One region of the Streptomyces collinus genome, then DNA from elsewhere that is predicted to be linked to it. Evidence: predicted binding sites of a transcription regulator. Region 1 holds the regulator's gene; the other holds the start of a gene.
The links. The regulator HspR, encoded in region 1, represses chaperone genes until heat shock. The targets are predictions, from matches to a motif close to TTGAGNNNNNNNNNCTCAA.

Region 1 (14,775 bases):
CGGCAGCGGGACGTGCCGCTGTCCGGGGGCGTCGCCGTCGTGCTCGTCACCGGGCTGGTCGTGGGGGCCGGGGAATGGCTGGGGCTCGCGCCGCCCGCCGACGGGACGCCGGGGGTGCTCGCCGCCGCGGGCGCCGTCGCCCTGCTCGGGCTCGTCGACGACGTGTGGCGGCTGCGGCGCCGGGTGCTGGCCGCCGGCACCGGCGTGGCCGCCGCGTGTGTCGTGCCGTACGGGGAGACGGGGGTGGGGACCGGGCTGCTGGCCGTCGTGTGGGTGGTGGCGGTGGCGTTCGGGCTGCGGGGGCTCGATCACGCCGACGGGCTGGCGGGTACGGCCGGGGTCGTCGCCGCCTTCGGGGTGGCGGCCTGTGCGGCCGTCGTGGGGATGGACGGGGTGGCCGGGGCGATGAGCGTGCTGGCCGCCGCCCTGACCGGGTTCCTGCTGCACAACTGGCACCCCGCGCGTGTGGGGCTGGGCAGTTGCGGGTCCCTGTCCGCGGGGTTCGTGATCGCCGTGGGGGCCGTGTACGCCCGGGCCGGGTCCGGGGTCGTGGAGAGCGCGGGGGTGCTGTTCGCGCTGACCGCACTGGTGGGTGCCGATGCCGTGCTCGTGCTGGGGGCGCGGCGGCTGGGCGGTCGGGGGGTGTTGCGCAGTGGGCCCGATCATCTCGCGCACCGGCTGCGGCGGCTCGGGCTGACCGCGCCGGGGGCGAGTCTGCTGCTGGGAACGGGGGCGTTGTCCGGGGCGCTCGTCGGGGTACTCGCGCATGCCGGCCGGATCGGCTCCGGTGCCCTGTGGTGGGTGGCGGGAGGGGCACTCGTGGTGGTGTTCGCCCTCTCGCGTGTCCCTGTGCGCGGACCTCGACGGAGCGTATCGCCGCAGGTCAGCAGCCCATTGCGTGTAAGGAACGGATAAGAGTTGAGCCTGCCCGACTCAGCTCTGTTGACCGGTTGGGGGCCGTCGTGCACACTTGAGTCCGTTCCACTCAAGTCAGCTGGAGGAATCAACCATGGCACGTGCGGTCGGCATCGACCTGGGCACGACTAACTCCGTCGTCAGCGTTCTGGAGGGCGGCGAGCCCACCGTCATCACCAACGCCGAGGGCGCCAGGACCACGCCGTCCGTCGTCGCCTTCGCCAAGAACGGTGAGGTGCTCGTCGGAGAGGTGGCCAAGCGCCAGGCGGTCACGAACGTGGACCGGACCATCCGCTCCGTGAAGCGTCACATGGGCACCGACTGGAAGATCGAGCTGGACGGGAAGCCCTTCAACCCGCAGCAGATCAGCGCCTTCGTGCTCCAGAAGCTCAAGCGGGACGCCGAGTCCTACCTGGGCGAGAAGGTGACCGACGCGGTCATCACCGTCCCGGCGTACTTCAACGACTCCGAGCGCCAGGCCACGAAGGAGGCCGGTGAGATCGCCGGCCTGAACGTGCTGCGCATCGTCAACGAGCCCACCGCGGCCGCCCTGGCGTACGGCCTCGACAAGGACGACCAGACGATCCTGGTCTTCGACCTCGGTGGCGGCACCTTCGACGTCTCGCTGCTGGAGATCGGCGACGGCGTCGTCGAGGTGAAGGCCACCAACGGTGACAACCACCTCGGTGGTGACGACTGGGACCAGCGCGTCGTCGACTACCTCGTCCAGCAGTTCCAGTCCGGCCACGGCGTGGACCTGGGCAAGGACAAGATGGCCCTGCAGCGTCTGCGCGAGGCCGCCGAGAAGGCGAAGATCGAGCTGTCCTCGTCCACCGAGACCTCGATCAACCTGCCCTACATCACCGCCTCCGCCGAGGGCCCCCTGCACCTCGACGAGAAGCTCACCCGCGCCCAGTTCCAGCAGCTGACCGCGGACCTCCTGGAGCGCTGCAAGACGCCGTTCCACAACGTCATCAAGGACGCCGGCATCTCCATCAGCGAGATCGACCACGTCGTCCTCGTCGGCGGCTCGACCCGTATGCCCGCCGTCGCCGAGCTCGTCAAGGAGCTGACCGGCGGCAAGGACGCCAACAAGGGCGTCAACCCGGACGAGGTCGTCGCCATCGGCGCCGCCCTGCAGGCCGGTGTCCTCAAGGGCGAGGTCAAGGACGTCCTGCTCCTCGACGTCACCCCGCTGTCCCTCGGCATCGAGACCAAGGGCGGCATCATGACCAAGCTCATCGAGCGGAACACGACGATCCCGACCAAGCGGTCCGAGATCTTCACCACCGCCGAGGACAACCAGCCCTCCGTGCAGATCCAGGTCTACCAGGGCGAGCGCGAGATCGCGGCGTACAACAAGAAGCTCGGGATGTTCGAGCTGACCGGTCTGCCGCCGGCGCCCCGCGGCGTCCCGCAGATCGAGGTGTCCTTCGACATCGACGCCAACGGCATCATGCACGTCACGGCGAAGGACCTCGGCACCGGCAAGGAGCAGAAGATGACCGTCACCGGCGGCTCCTCGCTGCCGAAGGACGAGGTCGACCGCATGCGCCAGGAGGCCGAGCAGTACGCGGAGGAGGACCACAAGCGCCGCGAGGCCGCCGAGTCCCGCAACCAGGGCGAGCAGCTCGTCTACCAGACCGAGAAGTTCCTCAAGGACAACGAGGACAAGGTCCCGGGCGACATCAAGACCGAGGTCGAGGAAGCCGTCGCCGAGCTGAAGGAGAAGCTCAAGGGCGAGGACTCCGCCGAGATCCGCACCGCCACCGAGAAGGTCGCGGCCGTCTCGCAGAAGCTCGGCCAGGCCATGTACGCGGACGCGGGTGCGGCCCAGGCCGCCGGTGGTCCCGCCGATGACGCGGGCGCGGCCGGTGGTGCCAAGTCCGCCGACGACGACGTCGTCGACGCCGAGATCGTCGACGAGGACCGGAAGGACGGTGCCGCGTGACGGAGGAGACCCCGGGCTTCGACGAGCAGCAGCCCGACGTCCCTTCCGGCGCCACCTCCGAAGACGCCGAGCCGAAGGCCGCCTCCCCCTCCGCGGAGGAGGGGGCGGCCCCGGCCGGGGACACGGGCCAGGACGCGGCCCTGGTGGCCCAGCTGGACCAGGCCCGCACGGCGCTCGGTGAGCGCACGGCGGACCTCCAGCGCCTCCAGGCCGAGTTCCAGAACTACCGCCGCCGGGTCGAGCGCGACCGGATCGCGGTCAAGGAGATCGCCATCGCGAACCTCCTGACCGAGCTCCTGCCCGTGCTCGACGACATCGGCCGCGCGCGCGAACACGGCGAACTCGTCGGCGGCTTCAAGTCCGTCGCCGAATCGCTGGAGAGCACCGCGGCGAAGATGGGCCTGCAGCAGTTCGGCAAGGAGGGCGAGCCCTTCGACCCGACGATCCACGAAGCCCTGATGCACAGCTACGCACCGGACGTCACCGAGACGACGTGCGTCGCGATCCTGCAGCCCGGGTACCGGATCGGCGAGCGCACCATCCGCCCCGCGCGGGTGGCCGTGGCCGAACCCCAGCCGGGGGCGCAGACGGTCAAGGCGGACGAGTCCGCCGACGCCGACGACAAGGAGAGCGGTGGCCCGGACGAGGGCTGACGTCACAGACGAAGGGAAGGAGGGGCGTCGAGGATGAGCACCAAGGACTTCATCGAGAAGGACTACTACAAGGTCCTCGGCGTCCCCAAGGACGCCACCGAGGCCGAGATCAAGAAGGCCTACCGGAAGCTCGCCCGCGAGTTCCATCCGGACGCCAACAAGGGCAACGCCAAGGCGGAGGAGCGCTTCAAGGAGATCTCCGAGGCCAACGACATCCTCGGCGACCCCAAGAAGCGCAAGGAGTACGACGACGCGCGCGCCCTCTTCGGCAACGGCGGCTTCCGCCCGGGGCCGGGCGGCGCGGGCGGCTCCTTCAACTTCGACCTGGGCGACCTCTTCGGAGGCGGCGCCCAGGGCGGCGGCCAGGGAGCCGGCGGCTTCGGCGGCGGACTCGGTGACGTTTTCGGGGGCCTGTTCAACCGCGGTGGCGCGGGCGGGCCGGGGACGCGTACGCACCCCCGGCGCGGCCAGGACATCGAGTCCGAGGTCACGCTCAGCTTCACCGAGGCGATCGAGGGCGCGACCGTCCCGCTGCGGATGTCGTCGCAGTCCCCCTGCAAGGCCTGTTCCGGCACCGGCGACAAGAACGGCACACCCCGCGTGTGCCCGACCTGCGTCGGCACCGGGCAGGTCGCCCGGGGCAGCGGCGGCGGCTTCTCCCTCACCGACCCCTGCCCGGACTGCAAGGGCCGCGGCCTGATCGCGGAGCACGCCTGCGAGGTCTGCAAGGGCAGCGGCCGGGCCAAGTCCTCCCGGACCATGCAGGTGCGCATCCCCGCGGGCGTCAGCGACGGCCAGCGGATCCGGCTGCGCGGCAAGGGCGCGCCGGGCGAGCGCGGCGGCCCGGCGGGCGATCTGTACGTCGTCGTGCACGTCGACACCCACCCGGTGTTCGGCCGCAAGGACGACAACCTCACCGTCACCGTCCCGGTCACGTTCACCGAGGCGGCCCTCGGCGGCGAGGTGCGGGTGCCGACGCTCGGCGGCCCGCCCGTCACGCTGAAGCTGCCCCCCGGCACGCCCAACGGCCGCACCATGCGCGCCCGGGGCAAGGGCGCGGTCCGCAAGGACGGCACCCGCGGCGACCTCCTGGTCACCGTCGAGGTGAGTGTTCCGAAGGACCTGGCGGGGAAGGCTCGTGACGCACTCGAGGCGTATCGCGAGGCGACCGCGGGTGAGGACCCGCGGGCGGATCTGTTCCAGGCCGCGAAGGGAGCATGAGTCAGATGGACGGTCGTCGACGCAACCCGTATGAACTGACCGAGGAGACCCCGGTCTACGTCATCTCGGTGGCGGCCCAGCTGTCCGGCCTGCACCCGCAGACCCTGCGCCAGTACGACCGCCTGGGCCTGGTCTCTCCGGACCGCACCGCGGGCCGGGGGCGGCGCTACTCGGCCCGTGACATCGAACTGCTGCGCACCGTCCAGCAGTTGTCGCAGGACGAGGGCATCAACCTGGCCGGTATCAAGCGCATCATCGAACTGGAGAACCAGGTCGCCGCGCTCCAGGCCCGGGTGGCCGAGATGCAGGACGCGCTCGACGGCGCGGCGGCGGCCATGCGCCAGCGCGAGGCGGCGGTGCACGCGTCGTACCGCCGTGACCTGGTGCCGTACCAGGAGGTGCAGCAGACCAGCGCGCTGGTGGTGTGGCGGCCCAAGCGGCAGCAGTCCGACTGACGCGCGTACGCACGGGGAAGGGCCGGGAGTTGACTCCCGGCCCTTTTCGTCTGTTTGGTGCACCTTGCCCCGGTTTCGCTGGGCCTCCCGTGGATGACCGCGTGGTGCGCGCCACTTGAAGGTGATTCCGCAGAGTCTTCACAACTGCTGCGGAGCGTGGTGTTGTCATCTCGTTAAGTGGTTCCGCTTGACGCTGAGGGCGCGTCCGCGTTGGCTTTTCAGTCACATGGGCACCAAAGCTGCGCCCACGTCCGAAACACACGCGAAGTGAGCCCCGCATGCGTCGTATCGCCATATCCGTGGCAGCCGCCACGATCTCCGTCACGCTCGCCGGCTGCGGCGTGCTCAATGCGACGGGGAGCAGTGACGACGCGAGCCCGGCGAAGGGCAACGACATCACCGTCGGTCTGCTGCTGCCGGAGAAGGCCAACACGCGCTACGAGAACTTCGACTACCCGATCATCAAGACGAAGGTCGAGTCGCTCACCAACGACAAGGGACGCGTCGAGTACGCCAACGCCGAGGCGAGCGCGGACAAGCAGGCGAGCCAGATGCAGCAGATGATCGACGACCGGGTCGACGTGATCCTGCTGGACGCCGTGGACTCCAAAGCCATCGCGAGCGGCGTGAAGAAGGCGAAGGAGGCCGGTATTCCGGTCATCGCCTACGACCGGCTGGCCGAGGGCCCGATCGACGCGTACATCTCCTTCGACAACGAGCTGGTCGGCGAGGTCCAGGGCCGCTCCCTGCTGGAGGCCATCGGCGAGAAGGCGAGCCTCTCCGACAAGATCGTCATGATGAACGGCTCGTCGACGGACCCGAACGCCAAGCAGTTCAAGGCGGGGGCCATGTCCGAGCTGAACGGCAAGGTGGCGATCGCCAAGTCCTTCGACACCAAGGACTGGAAGCCGGAGAACGCCGAGGCCAACATGGCCGACGCGATCCGGCAGATCGGCAAGGGCAACATCGCTGCGGTGTACTCCGCCAACGACGGCATGGCGGGCGGCATTCTCAAGGCGCTCAAGGCCGCGGGCGTGACCGAGGTGCCGCCGATCACCGGGCAGGACGCGGAGCTGCCGGCGGTGCAGCGGATCATCAGCGGCGAGCAGTACATGAGCGTGTACAAGTCCTACCCGCAGGAGGCGGAGAACGCCGCGGAGATGGCGGTCGCCAAGGTCCAGGGCCGCGACATCCAGTTCGCCGCCCTCACCCGCGACAAGGTCGACAGCCCCACGCACAAGGCCATCCCGGCCCAGCTCGTGCCCGTGGTCGCGCTCACCAAGGAGAACATCAAGGACACGGTGGTCGCGGACGACATCTACAAGCTGTCGGACATCTGCACGGCCGAGTACAAGGCGGCGTGCCGGGCCATCGGCCTGAAGTAGCAGCGCCCCCGGCGCGCACCGGGCCGGGCTCACCCACCCCCCTGCCGGGCTGCCGCGACAGGACCCTCCGAGGCCCGGAGATACCGGTGCGTACCGGTGGATTCCGGTGGCCGCCGCGCGGGGAGCCGTGTTGCGGAGCACGTCCCGTCCGCGCATAGTTGCGCTGCGGAAAGACGGCGAAACCGGGGGTGGGATGGGCGATGGCCGGGCACGGGGCGGATGAGCATCCCCATGGTGCCGACCGGCTGTGCGAGACCGGGGACCGCGTGTACTCCCGGGCCGTACGGCGCGGCCGGGTGCCGCGCCGGGACGCGGATCCGGTGCCCTGCCTGCTGGAACTCGCCCTGCTGCACCCGGACCCCGACGACATGGACTGGCTTTTGCCGACCTCCCCGCAGGAGGTCATGACCCGGCTGCTGCGCGGGATGCACGACGAGGTCAGCGCGAGCCAGCGGCGGGTGGGTTCGGCCGTCGCGGCCGTCGAGTGGTACGCCGGACTGGGCCGCCAGGTGAGGCCGGCCGCGCCGACGGCTGAGGGCCCCGCGATCCGGGTCCTGGACGGACTCGCCCGGATCCAGGCCGCGATGGACGAGGCGACCCAGGCGTGCACCACCGAGGTGCTCACGGTCCAGCCCGGCGGCATCCGCCGCGAGGCGGAGCTCTCCGAGGGGCTGCACCGGGCGCTGGCGCTGCGCGGCCGGGGCGTGCGGATGCGGGACCTGTACACGCATGTCGCCCGGCACGGGCAGGGGCTGCTGACCTATCTGGAGCTGATGGGCGACGCGGTGGAGGCGCGCACGCTGGACGAGGTGATCGACCGGCTGATCCTCTTCGACCGGACGGTGGCGTTCATCCCCGCCAACACCGACCGCACGATGGCCCTTGAGCTACGGCATCCGGCGATCGTCGAGTACCTCGTCACGGTCTTCGACCGGCTCTGGCGTCTCGCCATCCCCCTCAAGGCCCCGCTCCCCGACACCGGCATCGAGGGCATCTCCCACCGGGAGCAGTCGATCGCCGCGCTGCTGGCGGAAGGGCACCAGGACGCCGTCATCGCGGAACGGCTGGGCATAAGCGTCCGGACGTGCCGGGCACACATCGCGCGTCTCTCGGAGACGCTGGGGGCGGCGAGCCGTACGCAACTCGGCGTACGCATCGCCCAGGCCGGCCTCGACGGCCCGCCCCCCTCGGCCGCCTCCCCGACCCTCAGCGTCCCTGATCAGGGATCCCGGACCGCCCGATGAGATACCCGAGCTGAGTCCCGCCCCTGAGATCAACCGGCGGCTCCTTCGTCGTCCTGCTTCAGGATGCCGGACTGGGCGATGAGGTACCCCAGTTGGGCACGGCTGCCGCTGCCGAGGGCGGACGCCAGCTTGGCTATGTGGGCCCGGCAGGTGCGCACGTTCATGCCGAGGCGCCGGGCGATGGCCTCGTCGACGTGTCCCTCGACCAGGAGCTTCGCTATGGAGTACTGGATCTCCGTGATGCCGTCGCGGGCGGTCTCGTACGGTGTGCCGGTGCTGAGCGGAACCGACCGGTCCCACAGGTACTCGAAGAGCTTGATGAGGTAGCGGACCAGACCGGGGTGGCGCAGTTCCAGGGCGACTTGCTGATCGTCGCGGGCGGGGATGAAGGCGACGGACTCGTCGCAGATGATCAGGCGCTCGACGAGTTCGTCGATGGTGCGGTACTCCGCCTTGCCGTTGGAGAGCTGGGCGGCGTAGGCCAGCTGCTCGGGGTTGTAGCGGGCGGTGTGCTGGTACAGGGTGCGGATGCGCACACCGCGTTCGATCAGCGGCCGGTCGCGCTCCAGGCCGAGCAGGAGGCTGCGTTCGGACATCCGGTCGGTGGGCTGGACGGTGAGCATCTCCGTCTGGCATTGCAGAGTGGCCATGTTGAGCGCGGCGTTGATTCGTTCGCCGCCTTCCAGCACAGTGATGGCGTCACTCGTGGCGGCCAGCTGGGTGCCGAGGGCCATGAACGGCTCGAAGGTCTCGGCGAGGCCGGTCGCCAGGCGCCGGCGGTCGGCTATCTCCTGCTCCAGCGGGTTGAGCTGCCGGGACAGGGCGACCGCGGGGGGCACCGGCCGCAGCCAGCTCGGGTCGTCCGGGTCGGGGTGGAGCAGGGCGAACTCCATCAGGCACGGAGCGGGCGCCACGTCCTCGCGTGCGATGCGTCCGGCGCGCAGTGCGGCGGCATACAGACGGCCGCCCTCGTCGCACCACTGGGTCATCGCATGGGGATGTGTCTCCTTAGTCCGATTCGATGTCAAATCTCCACCCCCCAGGGTCCTGAACATGCAGGAACATGATGCATCGATTGTGTGGCCATGACGTGCCCGAATGAGCCATCGTCGTACTCGACGGGGGAAAAGGGGACCTTCAAGTGAGGACGAAGCCGACTATGCGTAACAGAATGCTTCGCTCGGTGCTTGTCGCCGCCTTCTCCGCCGTTGTAGCCCTTGGTGCGCTGAGTGGCTTCTCCGATGTGAAGGACGAGGTTCGGGCGAACAGCAGCTGGCCGTCCGTCGCCGTGAACAGCACTCACGGAGCGGAGAACAGCAGCTGGCCGAGCTCCGGGGCAGCCGGATCCGGGAGCTGACCGTGACCACTCCACCCGACGACCGCTCCTTCCGACGCGAGATGGCCACCGCCTACCGCTCCGGCTGGCACTTCATCGACCTGGTCACCGCCATCCCCCACAGCGGCGACTCGTTGATGGTGACCGTGTTCGGCGAGCCGGTGGTCGTCACGCGCGACGAGGACGAGGACGTACGGGCTTACCGGTGTCTGCGGCGGCCTCGGGGGGCGCCGCAGCCGGTGCGGTGCGCCGTACGGTACGGAATGATCTTTGTGAACCTGGACCAAAGGGACCACCAGCAGGTGGAGGCCGACTCCCCTGCCCCGAGGACCATCTCTGCCACCCCCCGCAGTGCCTGACGCGATTCCCCCGTCGTAACAGATCGCTCAGGTGCTTCCCCCCGCAGCGGCGTCACCGTGACCTGAACACGGTGACGCCGCTGCAGTTTTCGGGGACATTTCCGGGTATCGACCCCATCCCGTGGTGGCCGGATCCAGTCGATCACCGGTGTGGATGTTCACACCGCTCAACCTCGCCCCATCGCCCGCGTCAGGTGGATCTCGATCACCACGCGCGCCGGGTTCGGTGACGGCGTCCTGCCGTAGCGCTCCGCGTAGCGCCGCTCCGCCTCGGCCACCCGGTCCGGCTCGTCGCGGACGAAGGCCCGGCCCTCCAGCGTCGCCCAGCGGCGGCCCTCCAGCTGGCAGACGGCGACGGCCGCCCCCTCGTCGCCGGCCGCCCGCACGTACCGCACCTTCGCGCTCGCCCGATTGGTGATCACCCGAGCCAGACGGGCCTCGGGATCGTATGTGACGCCGACGGGTACCAGATGCGGAGTGCCGTCCGGGCGGGGAGTCGTCAGGGTGCACAGGTGCCGCTCCCGCCAGAAGCTGAGATACGACGGGTCCGGAGCGCCGGGGTCGACGGAGTACTTGGTCGCCATGCCCCGGAACTTAGACCCCCGAGCCTCCCGGAACCGTCCTTGAGTGCACTAGACTCAACTTTGTGCAAGCCGTTCGGGTCAGTGCAAGGAGGAGAACGCGAACGTGGACGCCGAGCTGACCAACCGGAGCCGGGATGCGATCAACGCTGCCAGCAACCGGGCCGTGACCGAGGGGCACCCCGACCTCACCCCGGCCCATCTGCTGCTCGCGCTGCTCCAGGGACAGGACAACGAGAACATCACCGACCTGCTCGCCGCGGTCGACGCCGACCAGGCCGCCGTGCGCGCCGGAGCCGAGCGCGTGCTCGCCGGGCTGCCGAGCGTGACCGGGTCGACCGTCGCGCCGCCCCAGCCCAACCGCGAGATGCTGGCCGTCGTCGCCGACGCGCAGGCCCGCGCCAAGGACCTGGGGGACGAGTACCTCTCCACCGAGCACCTCCTGATCGCCCTCGCCGCGAAGGGCGGCGCGGCCGGCGAGGTGCTGTCCCAGCAGGGGGCCGACGCCAAGAAGCTCCAGGCCGCCTTCCAGAAGACGCGAGGGCAGCGACGGGTGACCACGGCCGACCCCGAGGGGCAGTACAAGGCCCTGGAGAAGTTCGGGACCGACTTCACCGCCGCCGCGCGGGAGGGCAGGCTCGACCCGGTCATCGGCCGGGACCAGGAGATCCGCCGCGTCGTGCAGGTCCTGTCCCGCCGTACGAAGAACAACCCCGTCCTCATCGGCGAGCCGGGCGTCGGCAAGACCGCCGTCGTCGAGGGGCTCGCCCAGCGGATCGTGAAGGGCGACGTGCCCGAGTCACTGAAGGACAAGCGGCTCGTCGCGCTCGACCTCGGCGCGATGGTCGCCGGGGCGAAGTACCGGGGCGAGTTCGAGGAGCGGCTGAAGACCGTCCTCGCCGAGATCAAGGACTCCGACGGGCAGATCATCACCTTCATCGACGAACTGCACACCGTCGTCGGAGCCGGCGCGGGCGGCGACTCCGCCATGGACGCAGGCAACATGCTGAAGCCCATGCTGGCCCGCGGCGAGTTGCGCATGGTCGGCGCCACGACCCTCGACGAATACCGCGAGCGGATCGAGAAGGACCCCGCCCTGGAGCGGCGCTTCCAGCAGGTGCTGGTCGCCGAGCCCACCGTCGAGGACTCCATCGCGATCCTGCGCGGGCTCAAGGGCCGCTACGAGGCCCACCACAAGGTGCAGATCGCCGACAGCGCGCTCGTCGCCGCCGCGTCGCTCTCCGACCGGTACATCACCTCCCGGTTCCTGCCCGACAAGGCCATCGACCTCGTCGACGAGGCGGCCTCGCGGCTGCGCATGGAGATCGACTCCTCGCCCGTCGAGATCGACGAACTCCAGCGCGCCGTCGACCGGCTGAAGATGGAGGAGCTCGCGATCGGCAAGGAGACCGACGCGGCCTCCCGCGAGCGCCTGGAGAAGCTGCGCCGCGACCTCGCCGACAAGGAGGAGGAGCTGCGCGGCCTCACCGCCCGCTGGGAGAAGGAGAAGCAGTCCCTCAACCGCGTCGGTGAGCTGAAGGAACGCCTCGACGAGATCCGCGGCCAGGCCGAACGGGCCCAGCGCGACGGTGACTTCGACACCGCCTCCAAGCTGCTCTACGGCGAGATCCCGGCCCTGGAGAAGGAGTTGGAGGCCGCCTCCGAGGCGGAGGAGGAGGTTGCCAAGGACACCATGGTCAAGGAGGAGGTCGGCGCCGACGACATCGCCGACGTCGTCGCCTCCTGGACCGGCATCCCCGCCGGGCGGCTGCTGGAGGGCGAGACGCAGAAGCTGCTGCGCATGGAGGACGAGATCGGCAAGCGGCTCATCGGCCAGACCGAGGCCGTGCGCGCGGTGTCCGACGCCGTACGCCGCAGCCGCGCCGGGATCTCCGACCCCGACCGGCCCACCGGCTCCTTCCTCTTCCTCGGCCCGACCGGTGTCGGCAAGACCGAACTGGCCAAGGCCCTCGCCGACTTCCTCTTCGACGACGAGCGGGCGATGGTCCGCATCGACATGTCGGAGTACAGCGAGAAGCACAGCGTGGCCCGGCTGGTCGGCGCCCCGCCCGGATACGTCGGCTACGAGGAGGGCGGCCAGCTCACCGAGGCCGTGCGCAGGCGGCCCTACTCCGTCGTCCTGCTGGACGAGGTGGAGAAGGCCCACCCCGAGGTCTTCGACATCCTGCTCCAGGTGCTGGACGACGGCCGCCTGACGGACGGCCAGGGCCGTACGGTCGACTTCCGCAACACGATCCTCGTCCTGACGTCGAACCTGGGCAGCCAGTACCTGGTCGACCCGGTGACCACCGAGGAGGAGAAGAAGGAGCAGGTCCTGGAGGTGGTGCGGACCTCCTTCAAGCCGGAGTTCCTCAACCGCCTGGACGACCTGGTCGTCTTCGCCGCGCTGACCAAGCCCGAGCTGGAGCGGATCGCGAAGCTCCAGCTGGAGCGGCTGGCCAAGCGGCTCGCCGAGCGGCGCCTCACCCTGGACATCACGCCCGAGGCGCTGGCGTGGCTCGCGGAGGAGGGCATGGACCCGGCGTACGGCGCCCGGCCGCTGCGGCGGCTCGTCCAGTCCGCCATCGGCGACCGGCTCGCCAAGGAGATCCTGTCCGGCGAGATCAAGGACGGGGACACGGTCCGGGTGGACCGCTTCGAGGACGGGCTGCTGGTGGGCCCGGCGACCGGCAAGACCCTCTGACCGGCCGCGCACGCGCTTGACGGCGGCCCGCTCCGCACCTGCGGGGCGGGCCGTGTGCGGCTCCGCTGTATGCCGCGCCCACGCCCGTGTCCGCACCCGGGCCCGTACCCGGGCATGGTTCCCGCCGGTTCGCCCGGACCTCGTCCGTGACGCCGTCGTCCGGACGTGAGGTATCCGGCCAAGTCGCCGCGCCGCCCGCATGCCGCGGTCCTTCCGCTTCACGGCACCGCCGCGACGTGCCGCCTTGTTCGAACGACTTTCCGTTTCCAGTTGCCGGTTCCGCTCCCGAAGCGGTTATCGGCCACGTCCTCTCGGCTCTCTGTCGGCGTGTTACCGGTGTGTCTAAAGTGGCCGGGCTGCCAGTGAAGTGGACCTGACCAGTCCGTCCTGGTGCGTTGACCATCCACGGGGGGATTCAGCCATGCACGTCATCCTGCGCGCCTTCACGCCGCCGCCTGCCCGCTGACGGGGAGGGAGCACCTCGCGGCCCGCGCCCGCAACGGCGGCCGCTCACGCCCCCTTGCACTCGGCGAGAACGCGTCCGCGTTCCCCGGCCGATGCTCCCCGGCCGGCGTTCTCCTCCGCACAGGTGACCAGCCCCCGGCCGGTGCCCTGCCCGGCCCTCGCGTGTACTCACTCCAGCCAGAAGGAATGCCCATGCGCAAGCTCCTGACCGCAGCCGGTCTCACCTCGTCCGCCGTCGCGCTCGGCGTGCTGTTCGCCGGCCCGGCCGCCGCCTGGACGGCCTCGTCCCAGTTCGACGTCGTCTTCCCCGGCCAGAAGCCGCAGACGACCTACTACGTGGAGAACACCGGCGCGAACACCACGTCGAACGGCAACATGACCGGGAAGTCGGTCGTCTACTGGCAGCTCGGCGTCGACCAGGTGATCGACGACTCGAAGCGGTTCACCAGCTTCAAGATCACCACGCGCATCGAGGCCCGCCTCGGCAAGGCCGCGGACGACGAGGTCATCACCAAGAAGACGTGTGACATGACCACGGCCATCAATGAGCGCTACGCGTGGTCCTACGACTCCCCGGAGAACACCTGCGTCGCCCCGCCCACCGTCTACGACGGTGAGCTGTGGTGGTCGTCGGACGCCACGGTCGTCTACGACATCGAGGGAGACGGCAAGGGCGCCATCACCCAGGAACTCGCGGGCACCACCCTGATCCACGGCTGACCGACGTTCCGCCGCTGCTCCCGCGCCCCCGCCGGGGCCCGCGCGGCCGCCGCGCCGTCCGACCGGTGCCTCGCCCACTGGTGTCCGTGCACGGACACCGACCAGGTCCGGCGCGCCTGACAGGTGCGCCGGGGCTGCGGCGAGGTACCCGGTGTTTCCGCCGACCGGCCGGATCCTGTCAGCCGTGGGCTGACGGGGCCGGTCCGGGCTTGCCACCCCCCTCCCCGCATGGGGGAGGATGGCGGAATCCGTACGAAGGGAAATTCACGGTGACCATCGACCCGTCCTCGATTCCGAACTTCGGGGGCCAGCCCGAGCCGCAGCCCGGCAGCGGCCCGGCCGGCCCCGTCGTCCCGGATCAGGACCTCGTGAAGCAGCTCCTCGACCAGATGGAGCTCAAGTACGTCGTCGACGACGAGGGAGACCTCGCGGCGCCGTGGGAGCAGTTCCGCACCTACTTCATGTTCCGGGGAGAGGGAGACCAGCAGGTCTTCTCCGTGCGGACGTTCTACGACCGGCCCCACGAGATCGGGGCCAAGCCGCAGATCCTGGAGTCGATCGACGACTGGAACCGCCGCACCCTGTGGCCCAAGGTCTACAGCCACACCCACGACGACGGCACGGTCCGCCTGATCGGCGAGGCCCAGATGCTGATCGGCATGGGTGTCAGCCTGGAGCACTTCGTCTCCTCGACGGTCAGCTGGGTGCGCGCCGCGATCGAGTTCGACAAGTGGCTCATCGAGCAGCTCGGTCTCGAAGAGGAGATCAACGAGGCGGAGAAGCCCG
Region 2 (14,775 bases), 1.3 Mb from region 1:
CGGCGCCCGCGCCGGACACCTCGGCCAGGTAGGCCTGCGTCCTGGCCGGGTCGTAGAAGAAGTTCTCGAAGTCGGCCGGGTCGTTGAAGCCGTTGGCGAAGCGGTCGGCGACCGGCTGGAGCTCACCGGCGGCGCCGATGAGGTTCAGGATGTGCTCCGGCGGCGGCGCGAGCATCGCGTTGGTCCACTTGGTGACGTGCTGGGCGGTGTTCCAGTAGCGGTCGAAGGTGGCTCGCATCCACTCCTCGTCGAACGGCTTGTCGCCGTGCTCGGTGATCGAGGCGAGGTAGGCGGCGGCGCACTTGGACGCCGAGTTGGAGCCCTGTCCGGTGATCGGGTCGTTCGCGACGACGACGTCCGCCACGCCCAGCACGAGTCCGCCGCCGGGGAGGCGGCCGACCGGGTTGCGGACGGTGGGGGCGTAGCGGCCGGCCAGCGTGCCGCCGGCGTCGGTCAGTTCGACCTTGGTGGCCCGCGCGTACTCCCAGGGGACGTACCGCTCCATGAGTTCCAGGGTCAGGGAGAGGTGCTCCGCGGGGTCCTTGACGCCGTTGAAGGCGTCGAGCGGGCCACCGGGTATGCCCTCCCAGAACAGGATGTCGGCGCGGCCGGAGGTGGTCAGGGTCGGCATGACGAACAGCTCGCCGACACCCGGCACGAGGTTGCAGCGGACCGCTTCGGTGTCCGGGTGCTCGGGGCGCGGGCCGAGGCCGTGGACGTACGCCACGGCCAGCGCGCGCTGCGGCTCGCTGTACGGGGAGCGCTCGGCGTCGCGGCCGAACATCTGGACCAGTTCGCCCTTGCCGGCCGCGACGAGCACCAGGTCGTAGGTGCGGGAGAAGTAGTCGAGGTCGCCGACGGCCGCGCCGTGGATGACGAGCTGCCCGCCGCGCTGGGCGAACGTCTCCATCCAGCCGGCCATCTTCACGCGCTGGTCGACGGACTGCGCGTAGCCGTCGAGCCTGCCCAGCCAGTCGATGGCGCGGGCGGAGGGGCCTTCGGCCCAGGAGCCGGGGGCGGCGACCGAGACGCCGAGCCCTTCGATCTTCGGGGCCTGGGACTCCCAGAAGTTCAGCTGGAGATCGCGCTCGTGCTGCAGGGCCGTGTGGAACATGCACTGCGTCGACATGACCCGGCCGGTGCGGATCTCGTCCGCCGTCCGGTTGGACATCAGGGTGACCTCGTACCCCTGTGACTGGAGGCCGAGGGCGATCTGGAGCCCGGACTGACCGGCTCCGACGACGAGTATCTTCCGCATGCGGGCTGTCCTCTACTCGGGGGTTTCGTCGAGCGCGTGGCCCACGAGGGCCAGGAGGGTCTCGATCACGGAGATCCGGCGACGCGCGTCCATGATCATGACAGGTATGTGTCGCGGGATGGTCAGGGCCTCCCGCACATCCTCCGGCTCGAACAGCTCGCTGCCGTCGAAGTGGTTGACGGCGACCACGTACGGCAGTCCGGAACTCTCGAAGTAGTCCAGGACCGGGAAGCAGTCCTTCAGGCGGCGGGTGTCGGCCAGGACGACTGCGCCGATCGCGCCGCGCACGATGTCGTCCCACATGAACCAGAACCGCTGCTGGCCCGGCGTGCCGAACAGGTAGAGCACCAGGTCGTCGTCGAGCGTGATGCGCCCGAAGTCCATGGCGACGGTGGTGGTGGTCTTGCCCGGGGTGGCGGTGAGGTCGTCGGTGGCCTCGCTCGCCTCGGTCATCAGCGCCTCGGTCTGCAGGGGCGTGATCTCCGAGACGGAGGTGACCAGCGTGGTCTTGCCCACGCCGAAGCCGCCCGCCACCACGATCTTCGTGGCTATGGGGGCCCGGGTGCGGTCCGTCTCCCAGGCGTGCATGCTGTCGTCCGGCCGGACGAACGGGGAGGAACCAGCAACGCCGTGAGCGGCGTCAGAGACGACGGAGTCCACTCAGCACCCTTTCCAGCAGAGCCCGGTCCGGGCGGCCCGTGCCGTGGCCGGTGCCCGTTCCGTACACACGGATCTTTCCCTGGTCCGCGAGGTCGCTGAGGAGCACGCGGACCACGCCGAGCGGCATCTTCAGCAGCGCGGCGATCTCGGCCACCGTACGCATCCGGCGGCACAGTTCGACGATGGCCCGCAGCTCCGGCATCACGCGGGTGGAGAGGTGGCCGTTCGTCAGTTCCTTGCGCTCCTCGGGGGCGTCGAGCGCGGCCGTGCTCGCCACGAACGTCTCCACGAGGAGAACGTGGCCGAAGCGGGTGCGGCCGCCGGTGAGCGAGTAGGGGCGGACCCGGGCGGGTTTGCGGTCGCCGCCGCGGACGGGCAGGTGCTGCTTCGGCTTGCTGCTCATCGGTCACTCCCCGCCGTCTGGGAATCCTCCAGGGATTTACGGAGTTCGCTGCGGAGTTCGGGCGTCAGCACGTGGCCGGCACGGCCGACGAACAGGGCCATGTGGTACGCCACGACGCTCATGTCGCACTCCGCGGAGCCGTGGACGCCGAGCAGCGAGCCGTCGCTGATCGACATCACGAACAGGCTGCCCTCGTCCATCGCGACCATCGTGTGCCGGACCCCGCCGAAGTCCATCAGCCGGGCGGCGCCGATGGTGAGGCTGCCGATGCCGGAGACGATGGTGGCCAGGTCTGCGGCGGAGCCGCGTGGGCCGGTCCGCTTGGTTCCGCGGGCCTGCAGGGCCTCCCTGGCCTCCTTGTTGCGGTGGTCGTCGGAGGAGAGCAGGAGCAGTCCGTCGGAGGAGACAACCGCGACGGAGAGGATGCCGGGTACCTCCTCGACGAGGTTGGTCAGCAGCCAGTGCAGGTTGCGGGCCTCACTGCTCAGTCCGATCAGTCCGAAGGTACTGGGCGCGGTCAACTGCTTGCCTCCTCGACTGTGCCCCCCGTGGATTCTCCGGATCCAGCTGGTCCTGCAGCGCCGGTGGCCGGCCGCTGGTGCGAGGCCGTCCTCTCGGCGATCTCCGCCTCCACGTCGCGGTGGCCGGCCTGGGCGCCCTGGCGGAACCCGCCGAGTCGGCGGCGCAGGGCGTCGGCGTCGACGGAGCCGCTGCGCTGGCGCGGGGCGGTGGTCTGTGCGGTGATCTTCGGGGTGCGCTTGGGGAGGCCCTTGTCGGTGACGCGGTCCTCCTCCTCGTCGGGCGCGCGTTCGTGCTCCGGGCTGCCGCCCTCGTGCCCGACGCTCCCCGCGTCGGGCACGGACGGGCCGTGCGATATGGCCGCCTCACCGTCACCGGCCACGGCTTCCTGCCCGACCGGGTCCGACTCCCCCGGCTGCACGGGAATCAGCAGCTCCATCGTGGTCTCCGCGGGGGATTCCATGGGTGCCGCGGCATCGTCCTGTGCGGCGGGTACCGGCGGGGCGGCGGGGGTGGCGTGTGCGGGGGGTGCGGTGGGCGCGGACGGTTCGGCGGGCGCCGCCGGGTCGGCGTGTGCGCCCGGGTCAGCGGGCGCGGCCGGGTCAGCGGGCGTCGCCAAGTCGGCGTGTACGTCCGATGCGGCGGGCGTCGCCGAGTCGGCATGTGCCGCCGGGTCTGCCGCCGCCGTCCCAGTGGGGGTCGCAGGGTCGGCGTGCATCGGCTGCTCGGCGGAAGCCGACCGCTCAGCGTGCGCGGGCTGTCCGACGGAGGCCGCCGACTCGGTGGGCACGGCCAGGCCGGTGTCTACCGCCGCCCCAATGGGCGCCGCAGCGTCGGCGTGCATCGGCTGCTCGGCGGAAGCCGACCGCTCAGCCTGCTCGGGCTGTCCGACGGAAGTCCCCGGCTCGGCGGGCGCCGCCCCATGCGCGGAAGTCCCCGGCTCGGCGGGCGCCGCCCCATGCGCGGAAGTCCCCGGCTCGGCGGGCGCGGCCAGACCGTCGTGCGCGGAGTGCTCGACGGACGTCCCCGACTCGGTAGGCGCCGCCGGGCCCGCGAGTGCGGCCGAGTCGTCGTGCGTCGAGGGTTCGGCGGGTGTCGCGGGGGCTGCCGCCCCCGTCGTCGCGGCCGGTTCCGCGTCGGGCGTCGCGGTGGTTCCCCCGGCTTCGTCCTGGCGTACCGCCTTCTCCGCCAGGGCCACCAACGGGTCGTCGCCGGCCGCGCGGCCGGGCAGGACGTTGGAGTTGGCCTCGGCGTCGGCGCCCGGGAAGGAGTAGGCGTGGGCCGTGCCGGCGAGAGGGCCGGAGGTCGGGACGGCCACGGCCGGGGCGGCGGCGAGGAGCGTGCGGGGCAGGACGACGACGGCCGCGACACCGCCCTGCTTCTGCTCGCGCAACTGGACGCGCACGCCGTGGCGGTGGGCGAGCCGGGCCACGACGTACAGGCCGAGGCCGAGACCGTCCTCGCCCTCCTGGTCGTAGGGCGCCTCGGGGTCGAAGTCGGTGAGGCGGGAGTTGAGGCGCTCCAGCCGGTCCTCGGCCATGCCGATGCCCTCGTCCTGGACGGAGAGCATGACCTCGCCGTTCTCCAGCAGCCAGCCGGAGATCTCGACGGGCAGGTCGGGCGGGGAGAACGAGGTGGCGTTCTCCATGAGTTCGGCCAGCAGGTGGGAGAGGTCGTCCGCGGCGAACCCGGCGATGTGCGCGTGCGGCGGCAGCGCGGCGATCCGGACCCGCTCGTACCGCTCGATCTCGCTCACCGCGGCGCGGACGACGTCCACCAGCGGCACCGGCCCGGCGGCGTGCTGGACGTGCTCGGTACCGGCGAGGACCAGCAGGTTCTCGCTGTGCCGGCGCATGACCGTGGCGAAGTGGTCGAGCTTGAAGAGCGTGGCGAGCCGGTCCGGGTCCTGCTCGCGCTCCTCCAGGTTCTCGATGACGGCCAGTTGCCGCTCGACCAGCCCGAGGGTGCGCAGCGCGAGGTTGACGAACGTACCGCCGATGGCCGTGCGCAGCCGCTCCAGCTGGGCGGCGGACTCGGCGAGTTCACCGCGCAGTTCCTCGCGCGCGTCGGCCATCTTCTGGCGCTGGCCGACCAGGTGCTTGCGGTCGGACTCCAGCGTGGTGATCCGCTCGGTGAGGGCGGCGGCGTGCGCGTGCAGGGCGTTGACGGAGCGGACGGCCTGGGCGAACTCGTCGTTGCGACCGGTGAACTTCACCGGCTCCTCGGCCGCCGGGTCCTCGGCCTCGGCGAGGCGCTTGGACCCCAGGCGCAGGACCGCGAGCGGCCGGGTGAGGCTGCGGGCCATGCCGGTGGCGACGCCGACGGCGAGCAGCATGAGGGCGCCGAGGACGGCGACGCGGATCTCCAGCGCGGTGACGTCGTCGTCGCGCAGCGCCTCGAGGTCCTTGGTGCGCCGGTCGTAGAGGGCCGACTCCACGCCGCGCATCAGGTCGACGCGGGCGGACAGCGCCGCATCCAGCCTCTTGGTGCTGGTGGCGAGGTCGGTACGGGAGAGCGTCGGCTGGTCGGTCAGGGTGGCGAGATACTTGTCGGCGGAGTTGACCTCGGTACCGGTGACCGTGGAGTCGAAGGAGACGCGGGCCGGCTTGGGCGCGGTGCCGCGGAAGTCGGCCAGGGCCGCGTCGGAACGCAGCCGGGCCTGCTGGGCGGCGGCGCTCAGGGCGTCGCGCTGCCGGGTGTCGGCGTCCGAGGAGGCACTGGTCTCGGTCGGCAGGCCGGTGACGGGGTCGATGACCGTCTCCGTGCTGCGCGGCACGCTCAGCGCGGCGAGCAGCAGCCCGCGGGCCGAGGCGGCCTGCTGGACGGCGGAGTCCAGCTCGGCCAGCGCGTACGAGCCGGAGCCGGCGCGCGGAGGGGTCTGCTGCGCCAGTCGCTCGGCGAGCCGGTGGAGTTCGGTGATGGCGGCGGAGTACGCCTGGTGCGCTTCGAGTGCGCTGCTCTTGCCGGTGAGGGCCGCCCTGCGCACGGCCGCTATGCCGTCGAGGTCGGAGCGCAGCGAGGCGGGCGTGTCGGTGTCGGAGCGCAGCTCCTCGACCTGCCGGTCCACCCGGGCGCTGTGCTGCTCGGAGGGCGCCTTGGACTTGGGTCGCCCGGCGGCGATGTAGGAGGTGACGTCGTCCCGCTCGTCGGCGAGGGAGTGCGCGAGGCCGAGGGCGTCCTGCGTCTGCTCCGCGAGCGTCACCAGCTCCTGGGTGTCGTGGAGTTGCCCGGAGGCGGCGAGGACGGAGGGGGCGCCGGCGCCGGCGATGGCCGCGGCGACCACGGCCACGGCGACGATCAGCCGGTTGCGTACATGGGTGGGGCGTCCCTTGCCGGTGGGGGGCGTCGGCTCAGCGCCCTGAACGGGGGCCGTCTGCTTGCCTGTGCGACGAGGCCGCGTCTTCTGCACCGGTGCTCGCATTCCTGACTCGTGAACCCTTGGGCCCGGATGACGCTCCGTCAACTGGTGCGTACTCCCGGTACACTTCCCGACCCTCCCAGCGCCGGTGGGCAGCGCACGCGCATCACCTGACCCGCCACCCGAAGGAGTGAACCCCGGACCGGAGTTGAGGGGCAAGTTCCGCAGGCTCATGCAGCGACCTTGCGCGGCACGCCGGTTGGACGACGGCGACGGCCGGTGGCAGTATTCGCCACCACGCCTTCCCGGAACAAACCATTCCAGCCCAAACCCGGCGCCTGACCTGCGCGACTGCGCCGGTACGGCAACCGTTGGCAGCCTTTTGCGGACACTGTGAAGGGGTCGTGCAGACTGGCTGGATGCGTACTGAACTCGCCTCGGAGCCGGGAGACGCCGACCGCCCCAACGAGGACTTCGCCGGTGTCGGACTACCGGCCTCGGGGCAGGGCGGTTCAGTGGTCGTCCTGGACGGGGTCACGCCCCCGAGGACCGGGACGGGCTGTCTGCATTCCGTCCCCTGGTTCACGGCCCGCCTCGGCGGCGCACTGACCGAACTGACCGTTTCACTCCCGGATGTTCCCCTCGTCGACGCCCTGTCCCGTGCCATCGCGCGTACCTCCGAGGCGCACGCCGCAACCTGTGACCTTTCTCACCCTCGGACCCCTCAGGCCACGGTGGTCGTGACCCGCTGGAATCCGGACACCGTGGAGTATCTGGTCCTGTCCGACTCCGCCCTCCTCCTGGAGTCCCCCGAGGGCGAGGTGACGCCCGTCCTCGACGACCGGCTGGCCCTGCTCCCCCGCTCGGCGCTGGCGACGGACGCGCTGGTGGACTCCACGCTCCGCAATCTGGAGGGCGGCTTCTTCACGGCGGCGGCCGACCCCTCGGTGGCGGCCCGGGCGGTGACCGGAACGGTGCCCCGCGACCGGGTGCGCGCCCTGGCCGCGCTGACGGACGGCGCCTCCCGCTGGGTGGAACGGTTCGAGGAGGGCGACTGGACGGACTGCTTCCACCTGGTCCGCAAGGAGGGCCCGCAGGCCCTGGTGGACCGGGTCCGGACGCTGGAGCGGTCGGACACCGCCGCGACGTTCCTGGGCCGGAGCAAGCGGCACGACGACGCGACGGTCGTATACGTCGAGTTCTAGGGGGTGTCCGGGACGCCGGCCCGGCCTACTTCTCCATGCCCCGGTTGAGCTGGTTCAGCAGCCGGGCCAGTTCCGTGACCTCGCGGGAGTCCCAGTCGGCCAGGCGGCCGGCGTACCGGGCGCGGCGGGCCTCCCGGACCCGGCGGACGCGGTCGTGGCCCTCCTGGGTGAGGGCGACGAGCCAGGCGCGTCCGTCGGCGGGGTCGGGCTCGCGTGCGACCAGCCCGAGCTCCTCCAGGGCGCGCAGCTGGCGGGACATCGTCGCCTTGCCGACCCCGATGTAGGCGGCGAGTTCGGTGGCCCGCTGCTTCCCGCACTCGTCCAGCCGGACCAGCAGGCCGTACGCGGACGACTCCAGGTCGGGGTGGACCTCACGGGCCATCTCGCCCTGGCTGGCCCGGGCGCGCCGCAGCAACACGGTCAGCTCGCGTTCCAGGGCCAGGAAGGCGGGCTGATCCACACCGCTCGCGGCCACACCGGCGTCGCGGTGTCCGTCGTTGCCTTCCTCGTGCACGTCAGCCCCTGCCTCGGTCGTCGCCCGGCCCCTGAGAGTCCGGTACTGGAATTTTCCGCCACCTGCCGCCCTCGCCGCAGTCCGGCAAGTATTCCGCAGGTCAACGGCGTACGCGTACACAGGCTCACCACACGGTGAAGGCCCGGGCCTCCCTCATGGGGACCCGGGCCTTCTCTCATCCGATGACCTCCGTCACGCGGCCACCGGAACCTCCGGCGTCACACCCGCGGTGGCGGGCGCGAGCGCCAGCTCCAGGACCTGGCGGACATCGGTGACCGCGTGGACGTCGAGCTTGTCCAGCACCTCCGCCGGGACGTCGTCCAGGTCGGGTTCGTTGCGCTTGGGGATGATCACCGTGGTGACACCGGCCCGGTGCGCGGCGAGCAGCTTCTGCTTGACACCGCCGATCGGCAGCACCCGCCCGGTGAGCGAGACCTCGCCGGTCATCGCCACGTCCGTGCGGACCAGGCGGCCGGACAGCAGGGACGCGAGGGCCGTCGTCATGGTGATGCCCGCGCTCGGGCCGTCCTTGGGGACCGCGCCCGCCGGGAAGTGGATGTGCACGCCCCGGTCCTTCAGGTCCGCCACCGGCAGTTCGAGCTCGGCGCCGTGGGAGCGCAGGAAGCTCAGCGCGATCTGGGCGGACTCCTTCATCACGTCGCCCAGCTGACCGGTCAGGGTCAGCCCGGCCGCGCCGGTCTCCGGGTCGGCCAGCGACGCCTCGACGAACAGCACGTCACCCCCCGCTCCGGTCACCGCGAGCCCGGTCGCCACGCCCGGCACGGACGTCCGCCGCTCGGCCGGGTCCTGGGCGGACTCGGGCACGTGGTGCGGCCGGCCGATCAGGTCGCGCAGGTCCTCGTCCCGGACGGTGAAGGGCAGCTTCCGCTCACCCAGTTCGTGCTGGGCGGCGACCTTGCGCAGCAACCGTGCGACGGACCGCTCCAGGGTGCGCACGCCCGCCTCGCGTGTGTACTCGCCGGCGAGCTTGCGCAGGGCGCCCTCGTCGATGGTCACCTCGTCCTTGTCGAGCCCGGCCCGCTCCAGCTGGCGCGGGAGCAGGTGGTCGCGGGCGATGACGACCTTCTCGTCCTCGGTGTAGCCGTCCAGGCGGACGATCTCCATCCGGTCGGCCAGCGCCTCCGGGATCGCCTCCAGCACGTTGGCCGTCGCGAGGAACACCACGTCCGACAGGTCCAGCTCGACCTCCAGGTAGTGGTCCCGGAAGGTGTGGTTCTGCGCCGGGTCCAGGACCTCCAGCAGGGCGGCGGCGGGGTCGCCCCGGAAGTCCGAGCCGACCTTGTCGATCTCGTCGAGGAGCACGACCGGGTTCATCGACCCGGCCTCCTTGATGGCCCGCACGACCCGGCCCGGCAGCGCGCCGACGTAGGTGCGCCGGTGGCCGCGGATCTCGGCCTCGTCGCGGACGCCGCCGAGGGCGACGCGCACGAACTTGCGGCCCATGGCGTGGGCGACGGACTCACCGAGGCTGGTCTTGCCGACGCCGGGCGGCCCGACGAGCGCGAGCACGGCACCGCCGCGCCGCCCGCCGACCACGCCGAGGCCCCGGTCGTCCCGCCGCTTGCGCACCGCCAGGTACTCGGTGATCCGCTCCTTCACGTCCTCCAGGCCGGAGTGCTCGGCGTCCAGGACGGCCTGGGCGCCCCGGATGTCGTAGGCGTCCTCGGTGCGCTCGTTCCACGGCATCTCCAGGACCGTGTCGAGCCAGGTGCGGATCCAGGAGCCCTCGGGCGACTGGTCGGAGGACCGCTCCAGCTTGTCGACCTCCTTGAGGGCGGCCTCGCGGACCTTCTCGGGCAGGTCGGCGGCCTCCACGCGGGCGCGGTAGTCGTCGGACTCCTCGGCGGAGTCCTTGCCTGCCTCGCCGTTCAGCTCGCGCAGCTCCTTGCGGACGGCTTCCAGCTGACGCCGCAGCAGGAACTCGCGCTGCTGCTTGTCGACGCCCTCCTGGACGTCCTTGGCGATGGTCTCGGCCACGTCCTGCTCGGCGAGGTGATCGCGCAGCTGCTGGGTGGCTAGCTTGAGGCGGGCCACCGGGTCGGTGGTCTCCAGCAGTTCGACCTTCTGGTCGGTGGTCAGGAACGGCGAGTAGCCGGAGTTGTCGGCGAGCGCCGAGACGTCGTCGATGGCCTGCACCCGGTCGACGACCTGCCAGGCGCCGCGCTTGCGCAGCCAGGCGGTGGCGAGGGCCTTGTACTCCTTGACCAGTTCGGCGAGATGACCGGGCAAGGGCTCCGGCACGGTCTCGTCGACGCGGGTCCCCTCGACCCAGAGGGCGGCACCGGGCCCGGTGGTCCCCGCGCCGATGCGCACCCGGCTCCGGCCGCGGATCAGGGCGCCCGGGTCGCCGTCGGCGAGCCGGCCGACCTGTTCGACGGTGCCGAGGACACCGGTGTTGGCGTAGGTCCCGTCGATGCGTGGCACCAGGAGTACCCGGGGCTTTCCGGGTGTTGTGCGGGCAGCGGCCTGAGCGGCCTCCACCGCGGCACGGACCTCGGAGTCGCTCAGGTCCAGCGGGACCACCATGCCGGGCAGCACGACCTCGCCGTCGAGCGGCAGCACGGGCAGGGTGAGCGGTGTGGACGTCGAAGCCATGATCTCCCCTTCGGCAGTCAAGTTGAGCTATGCCGACTCAATGCTCGGGGGCGCCCGGTTGTTCCCCACCCGCCGTTCGCTGTCAGCGATCACCTGTGACGCCGGGGACGGGAGGACGCGTAAGGTCCGGTGAGTAATAGACCGCTCGGCAGTGCGCTCATTACAGGGGGATGACATGGACGGCACCGTGCAGGCATGGGTGAACGGATGGGTCGTGTCCCGCGGGGCCGCTCCGCCCACGACGGAGCCGTGGGGCTGGACGATCGACATGGGGATGCACGGGCACGTCACCCGGCACGTGCTCGGCGCCACGGGCGACGGCCTCGACGAGACGACCGTCCGCAAGGTGGCCGGAGCCGTGACCGGGCACGGGGTGTGGCTGAAGGCCTTCCGCGACCCGTCGGTGGTCTCCCGCTGGCTGGACGAGAACTGGTGGATCGACCCCGAGCCGGGCTACCTGATGACGATTCCGCTGACGGCCGGGAGCGCTCCGGCCGCTCCCGACGGCTACCGGCTGCGCAGTTGGTCCCGCGGCGGAGTGACCCGGGTGATGGTGGCCGCGCCGGACGGGTCCCTGGCGGCGCGCGGCCAGATCACCCCGACGGGCGAGACCGCCGTCGTCGACCAGATCGAGACGGCCCCCGAACACCGCCGCAAGGGCATGGGCAGCCTCGTCATGCGGACACTGCAGGACGTCGCGGTCCGGCAGGGCGCGCGGACGGGCGTCCTGGCCGGGACGCCCGCGGGGCGAGGGCTTTACGAGGCGCTGGGCTGGACGGTCGTGGCCCCGCTCACCAGCGCCAAGTACGCCCCGCCCGCCGCCGCCCGGGACTGAGAGGCCCCGCGTTCAGCCCCCGGCCGGGCCGAGCCGCGTGGCGTACCAGCGCCGGACCACCGGCCAGGTGGCGATCCCGATGCCCAGGGCGATGAGGTGCCCCCAGTTCGTCATCGGGTCGGTGAAGGCGAGCAGGTCCTGGAGGAGCATCCAGCCGAAGGCGGTCAGCAGCGGCAGGCGCAGCCAGAGCGGCAGCAGACCGGCCAGGGCACCGATGCCGGCGGCGACACCGAAGCTGACGCCGTAGTCGAGGCGGTGCAGGGAGCTGCCGGGGAGGTGCCCGGCCAGCACCGCGAGCCCCACGGGCACCTCGGTCGCGAGGGTGGCGAGGACGTGCCCGAGCAGGAAGACACCGGCCGTGCGCAGACTCCCGATGCGCCGCTCCAGCGCGGTCAGCACCAGCACGAAGGCGATGGCGAAGGGCGAGGTCACCCCGCCCGCGACCCACAGCGCGCTGCCGATCAGGACCAGTTCCGGCGAGCGCACCAGGTGCGCCACGTCCGTGCTGGAGCCCTGGAGCAGCGCGTGCACCAGGGCCGGGTCGGCGTGGGCGGCGATCAGCGAGGTGAGGCAGAGGAGGGTGGCGTAGGCGAAGGTGAACGGCGTTCCCGTGGGGGTGGGCAGCAGCCGCCAGGGGCGGAGCGCCCGCAGCCGGGGCACGGCCGCCGGGACGGGCTCCCGTACTCCCGCATCCGCCGTGTCGTACGGGCCCCGCTGCCGCGGCATTCCGTCCAGCAGCGCCGGCACGTCGGCTACGGGCGGTGCCGTTGAGGCCGTCTCGTGGGGCGGCGCGGTCCGTTCCACAGCGGGCGCTCCTTCCGTCAGGTCCCAGCCTTCGCCCCGGACCCCCCGCTGTCTGTGATCCGCGCCACGCGAAAGCCGATTCACAGCAACCCGAAAGCCTCGCCCCGCGTCCCGCCCGGGCCGCGGGGAAATGCCGGGCGCCGCAACCCCCTCCCCTGCGAGGATGCCCCCATGCCTATCCCGTACGACATTCCCGAGGTCCTGGACCGTCGCGAGGGGCCGCACGGCGAGGTGGTGCTGCGCCGGCACGGCGACCGGCTGGAGATCATCGCCAACGGCTGCTTCCTGATGGACACCTCCGACGGCCGCTCGGAGCGGCGGCTGGTCGACGCGGCACGGGACGCCCTGGCCGGCCGGGAGCGCCCCGACGTCCTGATCGGCGGACTCGGCGTCGGCTTCTCCCTCGCGCACGCCGCGGCGGACCCGCGCTGGGGGCGGATCACGGTGGTGGAACGCGAGCACGCGATCGTCGAATGGCATCGCGACGGCCCGCTCGCCGCGCTCTCCGCCCGGGCCCTGAGCGACCCCCGCACGGAAATCGTCGAGACCGATCTCGTCGCACACGTCAATGAGACATCCGACACGTACGACGCTCTGTGCCTCGACATCGACAACGGGCCGGACTGGACCGTCACGGACGGCAACGGAAATCTCTACCGGGAGGCCGGACTGGCAAGCTGTGCAAGGGTGTTGAGGCCGGGCGGGGTTCTGGCCGTCTGGTCCGCCCAGCCGTCTCCGGAATTCGAGGGAACCTTGCGGAATGCCGGGTTCCAACAGGTGCGTACCGAAGAGATCCCGGTTGCCCGGGGCGTTCCGGACGTCGTGCACCTCGCCATCAGCCCTGGATAGCAAAGGCGTACTGACTCCCCGTACGCTGCTCCCCTGACGCCGATCATTCAAGCGTCAATCGCAACCATGCGCAGGCATAGCCAGTCAGAAGGAATCACCCCACTGATTCCGGAAAGCACACCCCAGGGGCGGGCGATGGAGCAGACACAGACCTCCCACAACGGTTCGGCGACGGCTACTCCGGGCGCACAGCGCCGGGTCCTGGTGGTCGAGGACGACGCGACGATCGTGGACGCCATCGCGACCCGCCTGCGGGCCGAGGGATTCCTCGTGCAAACCGCGGGTGACGGCCCGGCCGCGGTCGACACGGCCGAGGCGTGGCAGCCGGACCTGCTGATCCTCGACATCATGCTGCCCGGCTTCGACGGTCTGGAGGTCTGCCGACGCGTGCAGGCCGCCCGTCCGGTGCCGGTGATGATGCTCACCGCGCGCGACGACGAGACCGACATGCTGGTCGGTCTCGGGGTCGGCGCCGACGACTACATGACCAAGCCGTTCTCGATGCGGGAGCTGGCGGCGCGCGTGCACGTGCTGCTACGCCGCGTGGAGCGGGCCGCCATCGCGGCGGCCACGCCCCGCTCCGGCATCCTGCGTCTCGGCGAGCTGGAGATCGACCACGCGCAGCGCCGGGTCCGGGTGCGCAGCGAGGACGTCCACCTCACGCCCACCGAGTTCGATCTGCTGGTGTGCCTCGCCAACACCCCGCGCGCGGTGCTCTCCCGTGAGCAGCTGCTCGCCGAGGTCTGGGACTGGGCGGACGCCTCCGGCACCCGCACGGTCGACAGCCACATCAAGGCGCTGCGCCGGAAGATCGGCGCCGAGCGGATCCGCACGGTGCACGGCGTGGGCTACGCCCTGGAGACCCCGACGCCATGAGCGGCGGGCCTGCCGCACGGAAAAACCCCGGTGAGAACCCCTGGGGCGGGGTGAGCCCGTTCTCGATCAAGACCAAGCTGGGCGCGCTGGTCGTCATCTCGGTGCTGATCACCACGGGCCTGTCGGTGATCGCGGTGCATACGAAGACGGAGCTGCGCTTCATCACGGTCTTCTCGATGATCGCCACGCTTCTCATTACGCAGTTCGTGGCGCATTCGCTCACGGCACCGCTGGACGAGATGACGGCGGTCGCCCGTTCCATCTCGCAGGGCGACTACACCCGCCGCACGCGGGAGAACCGCCGTGACGAGCTGGGCGACCTGGCCGTGACGATCAACGCCATGGCCGACGAGCTGGAGGCCCAGGACAGCCAGCGCAAGGAGCTGGTGGCGAACGTCTCGCACGAGCTGCGTACGCCCATCGCGGGACTGCGCGCGGTGCTGGAGAACATCGTCGACGGCGTCACGCAGGCCGACCCGGAGACCATGCGCACGGCGCTGAAGCAGACCGAGCGCCTCGGCCGGCTGGTGGAGACGCTGCTGGACCTGTCGCGCCTGGACAACGGCGTCGTCCCGCTGAAGCAGCGGCGGTTCGAGGTGTGGCCGTATCTGTCGGGCGTGCTGAAGGAGGCCAACATGGTCGCCTCGGTGCGCGCGGGAATCGCCACCGGCTCGGGCAGTCACACCCGTACGGACGTCCATCTGCACCTCGACGTCCACCCACCGGAGTTGACCGCGCACGCGGACCCGGAGCGCATCCACCAGGTCGTCGCCAACCTCATCGACAACGCGGTCAAGCACAGCCCGCCGCACGGCCGGGTGACGGTCAAGGCGCGGCGCGGCCCGCTGCCGGAGTCGCTGGAGCTGGAGGTCCTGGAC

Region 2: lon (endopeptidase La) is a predicted target of HspR. The motif match lies at 10,556-10,574, and genes of this name have one in related genera.

Annotation. Positions count from the first base shown of each region.
Region 1 is NZ_CP133771.1:4,699,116-4,713,890, forward strand. Features, by position in the region: gene RFN52_RS21385 (MraY family glycosyltransferase) at 1-915, shown strand, start outside; gene dnaK (molecular chaperone DnaK) at 1,010-2,866, shown strand; gene grpE (nucleotide exchange factor GrpE) at 2,863-3,519, shown strand; gene dnaJ (molecular chaperone DnaJ) at 3,553-4,740, shown strand; gene RFN52_RS21405 (heat shock protein transcriptional repressor HspR) at 4,746-5,195, shown strand; gene RFN52_RS21410 (sugar ABC transporter substrate-binding protein) at 5,474-6,580, shown strand; gene RFN52_RS21415 (helix-turn-helix transcriptional regulator) at 6,781-7,824, shown strand; gene RFN52_RS21420 (helix-turn-helix domain-containing protein) at 7,854-8,813, opposite strand; gene RFN52_RS21425 (Rieske (2Fe-2S) protein) at 9,184-9,519, shown strand; gene RFN52_RS21430 (pyridoxamine 5'-phosphate oxidase family protein) at 9,687-10,103, opposite strand; gene clpB (ATP-dependent chaperone ClpB) at 10,207-12,804, shown strand; gene RFN52_RS21440 (hypothetical protein) at 13,462-13,989, shown strand; gene RFN52_RS21445 (YbjN domain-containing protein) at 14,259-14,775, shown strand, end outside.
Region 2 is NZ_CP133771.1:5,951,318-5,966,092, reverse strand. Features, by position in the region: gene RFN52_RS27285 (styrene monooxygenase/indole monooxygenase family protein) at 1-1,258, opposite strand, end outside; gene RFN52_RS27290 (C40 family peptidase) at 1-32, shown strand, start outside; gene RFN52_RS27280 (GTP-binding protein) at 1,271-1,918, opposite strand; gene RFN52_RS27275 (DUF742 domain-containing protein) at 1,899-2,321, opposite strand; gene RFN52_RS27270 (roadblock/LC7 domain-containing protein) at 2,318-2,842, opposite strand; gene RFN52_RS27265 (sensor histidine kinase) at 2,839-6,249, opposite strand; gene RFN52_RS27260 (protein phosphatase 2C domain-containing protein) at 6,618-7,403, shown strand; gene RFN52_RS27255 (MarR family winged helix-turn-helix transcriptional regulator) at 7,429-7,917, opposite strand; gene lon (endopeptidase La) at 8,110-10,533, opposite strand; gene RFN52_RS27245 (GNAT family N-acetyltransferase) at 10,709-11,368, shown strand; gene RFN52_RS27240 (rhomboid-like protein) at 11,381-12,172, opposite strand; gene RFN52_RS27235 (spermine/spermidine synthase domain-containing protein) at 12,344-13,021, shown strand; gene RFN52_RS27230 (response regulator transcription factor) at 13,157-13,897, shown strand; gene RFN52_RS27225 (sensor histidine kinase) at 13,894-14,775, shown strand, end outside.